DNA from 3 places in the Lelliottia sp. EB106-05-01-XG201 genome. Region 3 is predicted to be linked to each of the others. Evidence: predicted binding sites of a transcription regulator. Region 3 holds the regulator's gene; each other region holds the start of a gene.
The links. The regulator sigma-54, encoded in region 3, starts transcription at its own class of promoters, with help from an activator protein. The targets are predictions, from matches to a motif close to GTTGGCACANNTTTCGCTNT.
Positions count from the first base shown of each region.

Region 1 (4,220 bases), 580 kb from region 3:
TAAGATACTGTTGATTAAAGAATTGAGGATCTGCCCAGCATCGGGCAGCGTGCCAGTTGCCATTAAGCAGTCTCCTGGAGTTGGGTGCACTAATTTAGTGCAGTATAGCTTTTTCGTTGTAAAAAGCGCGTGAGATCAGTTTGTTGGTGGAGAAAAAAGCCCATCCGGAGATGGGCTAAAAAGTTTCCACGGCAACAAAAAACGGCTTTCGATTTCCCGCGGAAAAGGTCGCGGGTCATCGTTAAAACTTAAACGCTGTAATACAGTTCGAACTCAACCGGGTGTGGCGTCATGCGCACACGGTCGTTCTCTTCGATACGCAGGGCGATGTAAGCATCGATAGCGTCGTCGGTGAACACACCGCCAGCCGTCAGGAACTCACGATCAGCGTCGAGCGCGTTGAGTGCTTCTTCCAGAGAACCGGCAACCTGTGGGATCTCTTTCGCTTCTTCTGGCGGCAGGTCGTACAGGTTTTTGTCCATCGCTTCGCCAGGGTGGATCTTGTTCTTAATACCGTCAAGACCCGCCATCAGCAGCGCTGCGAAGCACAGGTATGGGTTAGCCGCTGGGTCCGGGAAGCGCACTTCGATACGACGCGCTTTTGGAGACGCAACCACTGGGATACGGATAGAAGCAGAACGGTTACGGGCAGAGTACGCCAGCATGACCGGTGCTTCGTAGCCTGGGACCAGACGCTTGTAGGAGTTGGTGGTTGGGTTCGCCAGGGCGTTAATCGCTTTAGCGTGCTTGATCACACCGCCGATGTAGAACAGCGCCTGCTCGGACAGACCTGCATATTTGTCGCCAGAGAACAGGTTAGTCCCGTTCTTGGACAGGGACATGTGGCAGTGCATACCGGAACCGTTATCGCCAAACATTGGTTTTGGCATGAAGGTCGCGGTTTTGCCGAAGCGGTGCGCCACGTTGTGAACCACATATTTGTAGATCTGAATCTCATCCGCTTTTTTGGTCATGGTGTTAAAGCGGGTGGCGATTTCGTTCTGACCCGCCGTCGCCACTTCGTGGTGATGCGCTTCAACAACCAGACCCATCTCTTCCATGATCAGACACATGGTAGAACGGATGTCCTGAGAAGAATCGACCGGAGGAACCGGGAAGTAACCGCCTTTCACGCCTGGACGGTGACCTTTGTTACCACCTTCGTATTTGGTGGAGGAGTTCCATGCGCCTTCGATATCGTCGATAGCCACGTGAGAACCGGAGATAGACGCACCAAAGCGGATGTCGTCGAACAGGAAGAACTCTGGCTCTGGCCCGAACAGCACGGTGTCCGCGATGCCGGTAGAACGCAGGTACTCTTCAGCGCGTTTAGCGATGGAGCGTGGGTCGCGGTCGTAGCCCTGCAGCGTGCCTGGCTCGAGGATGTCGCAACGGATAATCAGGGTAGACTCTTCGTAGAACGGGTCAATGAGCGCAGTGGTTGCGTCTGGCATCAGAACCATGTCGGATTCGTTGATACCTTTCCAGCCGCCGATTGAGGAGCCGTCAAACATTTTGCCTTCTTCGAAGAATTCGGCATTTACCTGGTGAGCAGGAATTGTGACGTGCTGTTCTTTACCTTTGGTATCAGTGAAGCGCAGATCAACAAACTTCACTTCGTGTTCGTTCAGCATCGTCAAAACGTGTTCAGCGGACATACTTAACTCTCCCGGATTGGTCATTGTCGTCGTGGTAACGAGGTCTTCAATTCTGTTTATGGCAGGCAGGGTTGCCATCTTTTTGCCGTATTTTTATAAAGCGAAATCTGTGCCAACTTTTAAATCACCCCAAAAAGGCGTTATCATGCACGTCATAGTGCAAATGAACTGCACCACGATAGTCATCTTGCACCAGTATAGTGCTTCAGTGTGAACATTGAGCACCATATTGGTGCAATTTTCGTTAAAGTGCGCTTTTTACGCTGCGTGAAAGCGGTCACAAAGCAACTCTGCGATACTTGTTTGCGGAGGATGTTTGTGATCCTGTTTAGTCCTGCGATTAATCCGTGTACAATAACGCGCTATTTCTAAATGCCTGAGGCAAAGTTGTGATCGAAAATCTGCGTAATATCGCCATCATCGCGCACGTTGACCATGGTAAAACTACCCTGGTTGACAAGCTGCTGCAGCAATCCGGTACCTTCAGTAATGAACGTGCTGAAGCCACCGAACGCGTGATGGACTCCAACGATTTGGAGAAAGAGCGTGGGATTACCATCCTCGCTAAAAACACCGCTATCAAATGGAATGACTACCGTATCAACATCGTTGATACCCCTGGGCACGCCGACTTCGGTGGTGAAGTTGAACGTGTAATGTCCATGGTAGACTCCGTTCTGCTGGTCGTTGACGCAATGGATGGCCCAATGCCGCAGACGCGCTTCGTAACCAAAAAGGCATTTGCCCATGGTTTGAAGCCAATCGTGGTTATCAACAAAGTTGACCGTCCTGGCGCGCGTCCTGACTGGGTTGTGGATCAGGTCTTCGACCTGTTCGTGAACCTGGACGCAAGCGACGAGCAGCTCGACTTCCCAATCATCTATGCATCAGCACTGATGGGTATCGCGGGTAACGATCACAATGAGATGGCGGAAGACATGACTCCGCTGTACCAGGCGATTGTTGACCACGTTAAAGCACCAAGCGTTGACCTCGATGGTCCGTTCCAGATGCAGATCTCCCAGCTGGACTACAACAACTACGTTGGCGTTATCGGCATCGGTCGTATCAAGCGCGGTAAAGTGAAGCCTAACCAGCAAGTCACTGTCATCGACAGCGAAGGTAAAACTCGTAACGGTAAAGTCGGTAAAGTACTGACTCACCTCGGTCTGGAGCGTATTGAATCCACCGAAGCCGAAGCGGGCGACATCATCGCGATCACCGGTCTGGGCGAGCTGAACATCTCCGACACCCTTTGCGATCCGCAAAACGTCGAAGCGCTGCCAGCCCTGTCTGTTGATGAACCAACCGTTACCATGTTCTTCAACGTCAACACCTCTCCGTTCTGTGGCAAAGAAGGTAAATACGTTACCTCTCGTCAGATCCTTGACCGCCTGAACAAAGAGCTGGTGCACAACGTGGCACTGCGTGTTGAAGAAACCGAAGATGCGGACGCGTTCCGTGTATCCGGTCGTGGCGAGCTGCACCTGTCTGTTCTTATCGAAAACATGCGTCGTGAAGGCTTCGAACTGGCTGTGTCCCGTCCGAAAGTTATCAACCGTATGATCGATGGCCGTATGCAAGAGCCGTTCGAGAACGTGACGCTGGATATCGAAGAACAGCACCAGGGTTCTGTGATGCAGGCAATGGGCGAGCGTAAGGGCGATGTCAAAGACATGATCCCTGACGGCAAAGGCCGTATTCGTCTGGATTACCTGATCCCGGCACGTGGCCTGATCGGCTTCCGTACCGAGTTCATGACCATGACCTCCGGTACTGGTCTGCTGTACTCCACTTTCAGCCACTACGATGACGTTAAACCGGGTGAAATCGGTCAGCGCCAGAACGGCGTGCTGATCTCTAACGGCCAGGGTAAAGCAGTTGCGTTCGCACTGTTCAGCCTGCAGGACCGCGGTAAGCTGTTCCTGGGTCACGGTGCAGAAGTTTACGAAGGCCAGATCATCGGTATTCACAGTCGTTCTAACGACCTGACTGTAAACTGCCTGACCGGTAAGAAACTGACCAACATGCGTGCTTCCGGTACTGACGAAGCCACCACGCTGGTTCCAGCACAGAAAATGTCTCTTGAGCAGGCTCTGGAATTTATCGATGACGACGAACTGGTAGAAGTTACCCCTACCTCCGTACGTATCCGTAAACGTCACCTGACTGAGAACGACCGTAAACGTGCGGGCCGTGGCAGCAAAGACTAATACGATGCCTCTCTGAGGTGCGTAATGCGAAAAGCCGCTGATATTCAGCGGCTTTTTTTATGTCAGTATAAGGTCACAGTAGACGGTTTATTGTTTGCCGGGGCATCGGGTTGCGGTTCCGGCGGTTGTTTCCGTTTTCCTATCTCTTCAATAATAAACGCGAAGCGTTGCTCGTTGAGCTTATAAAACAGTCCCATGGTGATGGCGGCGATAATCGCCAGCCCGCACGGCCAAAGAAAAATCAGCTGACGCAGGCCAAGCAGGGTGCCTGCACTTTGTACCGCGTGCGGGATATAACCGATTTGCGTGAGCATAATCCCAGGTAAGAATCCGGCGAGCGCCGCCGAAA
Region 1 covers NZ_JBYTDV010000001.1:4,755,067-4,759,286, reverse strand. Annotated here, with positions in the region: gene glnL (nitrogen regulation protein NR(II)) at 1-63, opposite strand, end outside; gene glnA (glutamate--ammonia ligase) at 249-1,658, opposite strand; gene typA (ribosome-dependent GTPase TypA) at 2,048-3,871, shown strand; gene AC3WS9_RS22205 (MFS transporter) at 3,934-4,220, opposite strand, start outside.
Region 1: the regulator sigma-54 is predicted to act here: its motif matches at 1,756-1,775, upstream of glnA (glutamate--ammonia ligase).

Region 2 (4,220 bases), 860 kb from region 3:
TATCTCTCGCTGTATACGGGTCTGTTCGCGGGCATTCTCTCGCGCCTGTGGCCGAAAACAAACTGGCTACGCGTCGCCATTGCCGCTCCCGTGGTCTGGCAGATTACCGAATTCCTGCGCGGCTGGGTGCTGACCGGTTTCCCGTGGCTCCAGTTCGGCTATAGCCAGATTGATGGCCCGCTGAAAGGGCTGGCCCCGGTGATGGGCGTGGAAGCAATCAACTTCCTGCTGATGGTGGTGAGCGGCCTGCTGGTGCTGGCTTTGGTAAGCCGCAACTGGAAACCGCTGGTCGCCGCCGTTGTCCTCTTCGCCCTTCCTTTCCCTCTGCGCTTTATCCAGTGGTTTACGCTGGAGCCGGAACGCGCCACCCAGGTATCGATGGTGCAAGGGGATATCCCGCAGTCGCTGAAATGGGATGAGAACCAGCTGATTAATACGCTGAAAATCTATCTTGATGCGACGCAAAAAGAGATGGGCAAATCCAGCCTGATCATCTGGCCGGAGTCTGCGATTCCGGATCTGGAGATTAACCAGCAGCGTTTCCTGAGCATGATGGACGATCTCCTGCGCGCCAAAAACAGCACGCTGATCACCGGGATTGTCGATGCGCGTCTGAACAAGCAGAACCGTTACGACACCTACAACACCATTATCACGCTCGGAAAAGACAACCCGTACAGCTACGAATCGGCGAATCGCTACAACAAAAATCACCTGGTGCCATTTGGTGAGTTTGTGCCGCTGGAATCGATTCTGCGCCCGCTGGCACCGTTCTTCGACTTGCCGATGTCGTCCTTTAGCCGGGGTTCATACGTTCAGCCGCAGCTTCATGCGCACGGTTTCGCGCTGACGCCGGCGATCTGCTACGAAATCATCCTCGGCGAGCAGGTGCGCGATAACTTCCGTCCGGATACGGATTATCTGCTGACCATCTCCAACGATGCCTGGTTCGGTAAGTCGATTGGCCCGTGGCAGCACTTCCAGATGGCGCGCATGCGCTCGCTTGAGCTGGCGCGTCCGCTGCTGCGCAGCACCAACAACGGGATTACGGCGGTGATTGGTCCGAAAGGCGAAATTCAGGCGATGCTCCCGCAGTTCACTCGCGCGGTGTTGACCACCAAAGTCACACCAACCACCGGTCTGACGCCGTATGCCCGCACCGGCAACTGGCCGCTGTGGATCCTGACCGCGCTGTTTGGTTTTGGCGCGGTGTTGATGAGCCTTCGTCAGCGTCGTAAATAGTCCTCTCTGGCGGGTGGCGCTGCGCTTACCCGCCCTACAAAACCCATCGCCGCCACCCGGCAATTGTTTTCCGTGCGAATATCTGGCGGGTGGCGCTGCGCTTACCCGCCCTACAAAACCCATCCCCGTCCCCCGGCAAATCCCCTCTCAAATTCCATTTCTGGCACGCCTATTGCTTTGTTAAATCACAGATTCAGTCGTTTGGCTTAACGTGCAACCTGGTCGCACCACCGCAGTTCATCGGTAGCACCGAAACGGTGCAGGCAGATATTTTTGCCTCTGAATGGTGCGGCGCGCTTCGCAAAAATAAACAATAACGCAGCAAAATCTTTACATTAAGCCAGACTAAATGTTAACAAGCTTGCATAACACTGCACTCGCATCGCGCGAGATATAACAACATCACAATGGGTATCAATGCGTCATTGGCGCAGATAATAAAGGAGTTGGGTATGCAATTACGTAAACTGGCCACAGCAATGCTGGTAATGGGGATGTCCACAGGCGTCGTTCACGCTGAAGACGCTCCGGCTGCCGGGAGCACTCTCGACAAGATTGCCAAAAATGGCGTGATCGTGGTCGGCCACCGTGAATCTTCCGTCCCGTTCTCATACTACGACAACACGCAAAAAGTCGTAGGCTACTCTCAGGATTACTCCAACGCGATCGTAGAAGCGGTCAAGAAGAAGCTTAACAAACCTGACCTGCAGGTGAAGCTGATTCCAATTACGTCGCAAAACCGTATTCCCCTGCTGCAAAACGGCACCTTCGATTTTGAGTGTGGTTCCACCACCAACAACCTCGAGCGTCAGAAACAAGCGGCCTTCTCCGACACCATCTTCGTGGTGGGTACGCGTCTGCTGACCAAAAAAGGCGGCGAGATTAAAGACTTCGCAGACCTGAAAGGCAAAGCGGTCGTTGTCACTTCCGGTACCACTTCTGAAGTGCTGCTGCATAAGCTGAACGACGAGAAGAAACTGGATATGCGCATCATCAGCGCCAAAGACCACGGTGACTCCTTCCGTACCCTGGAAAGCGGCCGTGCGGTGGCATTCATGATGGATGACGCGCTGCTGGCGGGTGAACGTGCGAAGGCGAAGAAACCGGACAACTGGGAAATCGTCGGCACGGCGCAGTCGAAAGAAGCGTACGGCTGTATGCTGCGTAAAGACGACGCGGACTTCAAAAAGCTGATCGATGACACCATCGCCAAAGTCCAAACCTCCGGCGAAGCGGAAAAATGGTTCGATAAGTGGTTCAAGAACCCGATTCCACCAAAAAATCTCAACATGAACTTTGAACTGTCTGACGACATGAAAGCCCTGTTCAAAGAACCAAACGACAAAGCACTGAACTAATTAGAACCATTAAGGGGCGGGACCTCCTGCCCTCTCGATTGTCGGGAAGCGCGGACAGACTATACGTTGAGTGGTCGTTCCCCACTCAGCGCGAACATTGAGCTTCTCACCAATCTTCGAGGGTAGCGCTGCTACCCTTTTTTTTCTGGAGTTTATTATGTCAATAGACTGGAACTGGGGCATTTTTCTGCAACAAGCCCCGTTCGGCAACACCACCTATTTAGGCTGGCTGTGGAGCGGCTTTCAGGTCACCGTTGCGTTATCGATAACGGCCTGGATTATCGCCTTCCTGGTCGGTTCGCTGTTCGGTATTTTACGTACCGTCCCGAATCGTTTTCTCTCTTCTCTCGGCACGCTGTACGTGGAACTGTTCCGCAATGTTCCGCTCATCGTGCAGTTCTTTACCTGGTATCTGGTGGTTCCTGAACTGCTGCCGGAAAATCTCGGCATGTGGTTTAAATCGGAACTCGACCCGAATATTCAGTTCTTTGTCTCGTCGATGCTCTGTCTTGGGCTGTTTACCGCTGCGCGCGTGTGCGAGCAGGTGCGAGCCGCCATTCAGTCGCTGCCGCGCGGGCAAAAAAACGCCGCGCTGGCGATGGGCCTGACGCTGCCGCAAAGCTATCGCTACGTGCTGCTGCCTAACGCCTATCGCGTGATCGTCCCGCCGATGACCTCCGAGATGATGAACCTGGTGAAAAACTCGGCCATCGCCTCCACCATCGGTCTGGTCGATATGGCCGCGCAGGCGGGCAAGCTGCTGGATTACTCCGCCCACGCGTGGGAATCCTTCACCGCCATTACCGTGGCCTACGTGCTGATTAACGCTTTCATCATGCTGGTGATGAACCTGGTTGAACGTAAAACTCGCCTGCCGGGCAATCTGGGGGGCAAATAATGTACGATTTTGACTGGAGTTCCATTGTTCCTGCCATGCCCTATCTCCTCGACGGGCTGGTCATCACCTTAAAAATCACCGCCATTGCTATCGTCATTGGTATTGTCTGGGGGACGATCCTCGCGGTCATGCGCCTGTCGAGCTTTAAACCGCTCGCCTGGTTCGCCACGGCCTACGTCAACGTCTTCCGCTCGATTCCGCTGGTGATGGTGCTGCTGTGGTTTTACCTGATCGTTCCTGGCCTGCTGCAAAACGTGCTGGGGCTGTCGCCGAAAACCGATATCCGCCTGATCTCGGCCATGGTCGCCTTCTCGATGTTTGAGGCCGCGTACTATTCAGAAATTATCCGCGCGGGTATTCAGAGCATCTCCCGCGGACAATCGAGCGCGGCGCTGGCCCTGGGGATGACCCACTGGCAGTCCATGAAGCTCATTATTTTACCCCAGGCGTTTCGCGCCATGGTCCCGCTGCTGCTGACCCAGGGCATCGTGCTCTTCCAGGATACCTCGCTGGTTTACGTGCTGAGCCTCGCGGACTTCTTCCGCACCGCCTCCACCATCGGCGAGCGTGACGGGACGCAGGTCGAGATGATCCTGTTCGCAGGTGCGGTTTATTTTGCAATTAGTTTAAGCGCGTCGCTGTTGGTGACCTGGCTGAAGAAAAGGACGGTCTCATGATTTCCCTGAAAAATGTTTCTAAATGGTATGGGCACTTTCAGGTGC
Region 2 covers NZ_JBYTDV010000001.1:3,314,683-3,318,902, forward strand. Annotated here, with positions in the region: gene lnt (apolipoprotein N-acyltransferase) at 1-1,242, shown strand, start outside; gene AC3WS9_RS15610 (amino acid ABC transporter substrate-binding protein) at 1,695-2,600, shown strand; gene AC3WS9_RS15615 (amino acid ABC transporter permease) at 2,758-3,498, shown strand; gene gltK (glutamate/aspartate ABC transporter permease GltK) at 3,498-4,175, shown strand; gene AC3WS9_RS15625 (amino acid ABC transporter ATP-binding protein) at 4,172-4,220, shown strand, end outside.
Region 2: the regulator sigma-54 is predicted to act here: its motif matches at 1,402-1,421, upstream of AC3WS9_RS15610 (amino acid ABC transporter substrate-binding protein).

Region 3 (4,220 bases):
AAAAACGCCGAGCTGATTGAAAAGGTTAGAACCTCCTATGAAATTCAAAACAAACAAACTCAGCCTTAAAGTTATCATTGCCAGCGCGCTGCTGGCCGCCAGCCTCCCCGCGCTTGCTGTAACGGGCGACACCGAGCAGCCGATTCATATCGAATCTGACACTCAGTCGCTTGATATGCAGGGTAACGTCGTGACCTTCACCGGCAACGTGGTCATGACCCAGGGCACGATCAAAATCAACGCCGATAAAGTGGTTGTCACCCGTCCGGGCGGCGAACAGGGCAAGGAGATTATTGATGGCTACGGCAATCCGGCCACCTTCTATCAGATGCAGGATAACGGCAAGCCGGTAAAAGGCCGCGCGTCTCATATGCACTATGAGCTGGCGAAAGATCTCGTCATCCTGACCGGCAATGCCTATCTGGAACAGCTGGATAGCAACATCACCGGCGATAAGATCACTTACCTCGTGAAAGAGCAGAAAATGCAGGCTTTCAGCGAAAAAGGTAAGCGCGTCACCACCGTTCTGGTTCCTTCTCAGCTGCAGGACAAGAACAAAGCTCAGGCCCCGGCACAGAAAAAGAGTAACTAATTCGTTATGGCAACATTAACTGCAAAGAACCTCGCCAAAGCCTATAAAGGCCGCCGCGTCGTGGAAGATGTCAGTCTGACCGTGAACTCCGGTGAAATCGTGGGCCTGCTCGGCCCAAACGGTGCGGGCAAAACCACCACCTTTTACATGGTCGTCGGCATTGTCCCGCGCGATGCGGGCAACATCATCATTGATGATGAAGACATCAGCCTGCTGCCGCTGCATGCCCGCGCGCGCCGTGGGATTGGCTATCTGCCGCAGGAAGCGTCAATTTTCCGCCGCCTGAGCGTCTTCGACAACCTGATGGCAGTTCTGCAAATCCGTGATGATTTGACCTCCGAACAGCGTCAGGATCGCGCCAACGAGCTGATGGAAGAGTTCCACATCGAGCATCTGCGCGACAGTCTGGGTCAGGCCCTCTCCGGTGGTGAACGCCGCCGCGTGGAAATCGCCCGTGCCCTTGCAGCGAATCCGAAATTTATCCTGCTGGATGAACCTTTTGCGGGCGTTGACCCGATCTCCGTCATCGACATCAAGCGAATTATCGAACATCTGCGCGACAGCGGCCTCGGTGTGCTCATTACTGACCACAACGTACGTGAAACGCTGGCGGTTTGTGAACGCGCTTATATCGTCAGCCAGGGCCATTTAATCGCCCACGGCACGCCACTTGAGATCCTCGAAGACGAGCATGTGAAGCGCGTGTACCTTGGGGAAGACTTCAGACTCTGATAGGGTAGAGGTTAAGTCACGCCAAAGCGGGGAAAAACGCTCTGAACATGAAGCAAGGTTTGCAATTAAGGCTCAGCCAGCAACTGGCGATGACGCCACAGCTACAACAGGCGATCCGTCTGTTGCAGCTGTCCACGTTAGAACTTCAGCAGGAACTCCAGCAAGCGCTGGATAGCAATCCACTGCTGGAGCAAACCGATCTTCATGACGAGGTAGATACCCAGGAAAAGCAGGACACCGAATCCCTTGATACGGCAGACGCACTCGAACAAAAAGAGATGCCCGACGAGCTCCCGCTCGATGCCAGCTGGGATGAGATTTACACCGCCGGAACACCTTCTGGTACGCGTGCAGACTATCAGGACGACGAGTTACCCGTCTATCAGGGTGAAACCACCCAGTCGCTGCAGGATTACCTGATGTGGCAGGTGGAGCTCACGCCGTTCACCGAAACCGATCGCGCGATTGCCACCTCCATTGTCGATGCCGTGGATGACACCGGCTATTTGACCGTCTCGCTGGAAGATATTCTGGAGAGCGTCGGCAACGGCGATATCGATCTCGATGAGATCGAAGCGGTGCTCAAGCGCATCCAGCGCTTTGATCCGGTCGGTGTCGCAGCGAAAGATCTCCGCGATTGTCTGTTGATCCAGCTCTCTCAGTTCGCCAAAGAGACGCCATGGATCGACGAAGCGCGGCTGATCATCAGCGAGCATTTAGATCTGCTGGCGAATCACGACTTCCGCTCCCTGATGCGCGTCACGCGTCTGAAAGAAGATGTGCTGAAAGAGGCGGTGAATCTGATTCAGTCCCTCGATCCGCGCCCCGGACAGTCGATCCAGACCGGCGAACCTGAGTACGTGATCCCTGACGTTCTGGTGCGCAAACACAATGGCCGCTGGACCGTTGAACTCAATTCCGACAGCATTCCTCGCCTGCAGATCAACCAGCAATACGCCTCCATGTGCACCAGCGTGCGCAACGATTCCGACAATCAATACATCCGCAGCAATCTGCAGGAAGCGCGATGGCTGATTAAAAGCCTCGAGAGCCGAAATGATACTTTGCTCCGGGTGAGTCGTTGTATCGTCGAGCAGCAGCAGGCGTTTTTCGATCAGGGCGAAGAGTTTATGAAACCGATGGTGCTGGCGGATATCGCCCAGGCCGTCGAGATGCACGAATCGACCATTTCGCGCGTAACCACGCAGAAGTATTTGCACAGCCCGCGCGGTATTTTTGAGCTTAAGTATTTCTTCTCCAGCCATGTGAATACCGAGGGCGGCGGCGAAGCCTCGTCGACGGCCATTCGTGCTCTGGTGAAGAAGTTGATCGCCGCGGAAAACCCCGCGAAGCCACTGAGTGACAGTAAGTTAACCACCATGCTGTCCGATCAGGGTATTATGGTGGCACGTCGTACTGTTGCGAAGTATCGAGAGTCTTTATCCATTCCGCCGTCTAACCAGCGTAAACAACTGGTTTGACACAACCGATAAGGAAGACACTATGCAGCTCAACATCACAGGACACAACGTCGAGATCACTGAAGCCCTGCGCGATTTTGTGAATACCAAATTCGCCAAGCTGGAGCAGTATTTCGAGAGGATCAACCAGGTCTACATTGTGTTAAAAGTGGAGAAAGTGACTCATATCTCGGACGCAACCCTGCATATCAACGGGGGCGAAATCCATGCCAGTGCGGAAGGGCAAGACATGTATGCGGCTATCGACGGCTTGATTGACAAGCTGGCACGACAGCTTAATAAACATAAAGATAAACTGAAACAACACTAATTGTCCGGGCAGTTAACGGGTGCAGGGCGGCCTGTTGTGAAACACAACAGGCCATTTGTACAGTTAGCGCTTAGGTGAAATTATGATGAACAACGATTCCTCGCTTCAATTGAGTCATGTCCTTAACCAGGAATGTACCCGCAGTGGCGTTCACTGCCAGAGCAAAAAACGCGCTCTGGAGATCATCAGTGAACTGGCCGCTAAACAGTTAAGCCTGCCACCTCAGGTGGTGTTCGAGGCCATTCTGACCCGTGAAAAAATGGGCAGTACCGGCATCGGCAATGGCATTGCCATTCCACATGGCAAACTGGAAGAAGACACACTACGCGCCGTCGGCGTTTTTGTGCAGCTTGAAACGCCGATCGCTTTTGATGCGATTGATAACCAGCCGGTGGATTTGCTTTTCGCTCTCCTGGTGCCTGCTGACCAGACGAAAACCCATCTGCATACGCTTTCGCTGGTGGCAAAACGTCTGGCGGATAAAACCATTTGCCGCCGTCTGCGCGCAGCCCAAAGTGATGAAGAGCTGTACCAAATTATCACCGAAGCGGAAGGCAATCAGGATGATGCGTAACCAGGAGATGGCCTTCACATCTGCAGTCGTGAGGAGAAACGGAACATGGTGCTGATGATCGTCAGCGGTCGTTCAGGCTCGGGGAAATCCGTGGCCTTGCGCGCCCTTGAAGATATGGGATTTTACTGCGTCGACAACCTTCCGGTGGTGCTGCTGCCTGACCTGGCGCGGACGCTGGCGGACCGGCAAATCTCTGCCGCCGTCAGTATCGACGTGCGTAACATGCCGGAATCCCCGGAAATCTTCGAGCAGGCAATGAACAGCCTGCCGGAGAACTTCACACCTCAGCTGCTGTTCCTGGACGCTGACCGTAACACGCTGATCCGTCGCTACAGCGACACCCGTCGTCTGCACCCGCTGTCCAGCAAGAATCTGTCGCTTGAGAGCGCCATCGACGAAGAGAGCGATCTTCTGGAGCCTCTGCGTTCCCGCGCGGATCTGATCGTCGATACCTCCGAGATGTCCGTTCACGAGCTGGCAGAGATGCTGCGTACCCGTCTGCTGGGCAAACGCGAGCGTGAGCTGACGATG
Region 3 covers NZ_JBYTDV010000001.1:4,177,750-4,181,969, forward strand. Annotated here, with positions in the region: gene lptC (LPS export ABC transporter periplasmic protein LptC) at 1-69, shown strand, start outside; gene lptA (lipopolysaccharide ABC transporter substrate-binding protein LptA) at 38-592, shown strand; gene lptB (LPS export ABC transporter ATP-binding protein) at 599-1,324, shown strand; gene rpoN (RNA polymerase factor sigma-54) at 1,372-2,805, shown strand; gene hpf (ribosome hibernation promoting factor) at 2,828-3,115, shown strand; gene ptsN (PTS IIA-like nitrogen regulatory protein PtsN) at 3,198-3,689, shown strand; gene rapZ (RNase adapter RapZ) at 3,735-4,220, shown strand, end outside.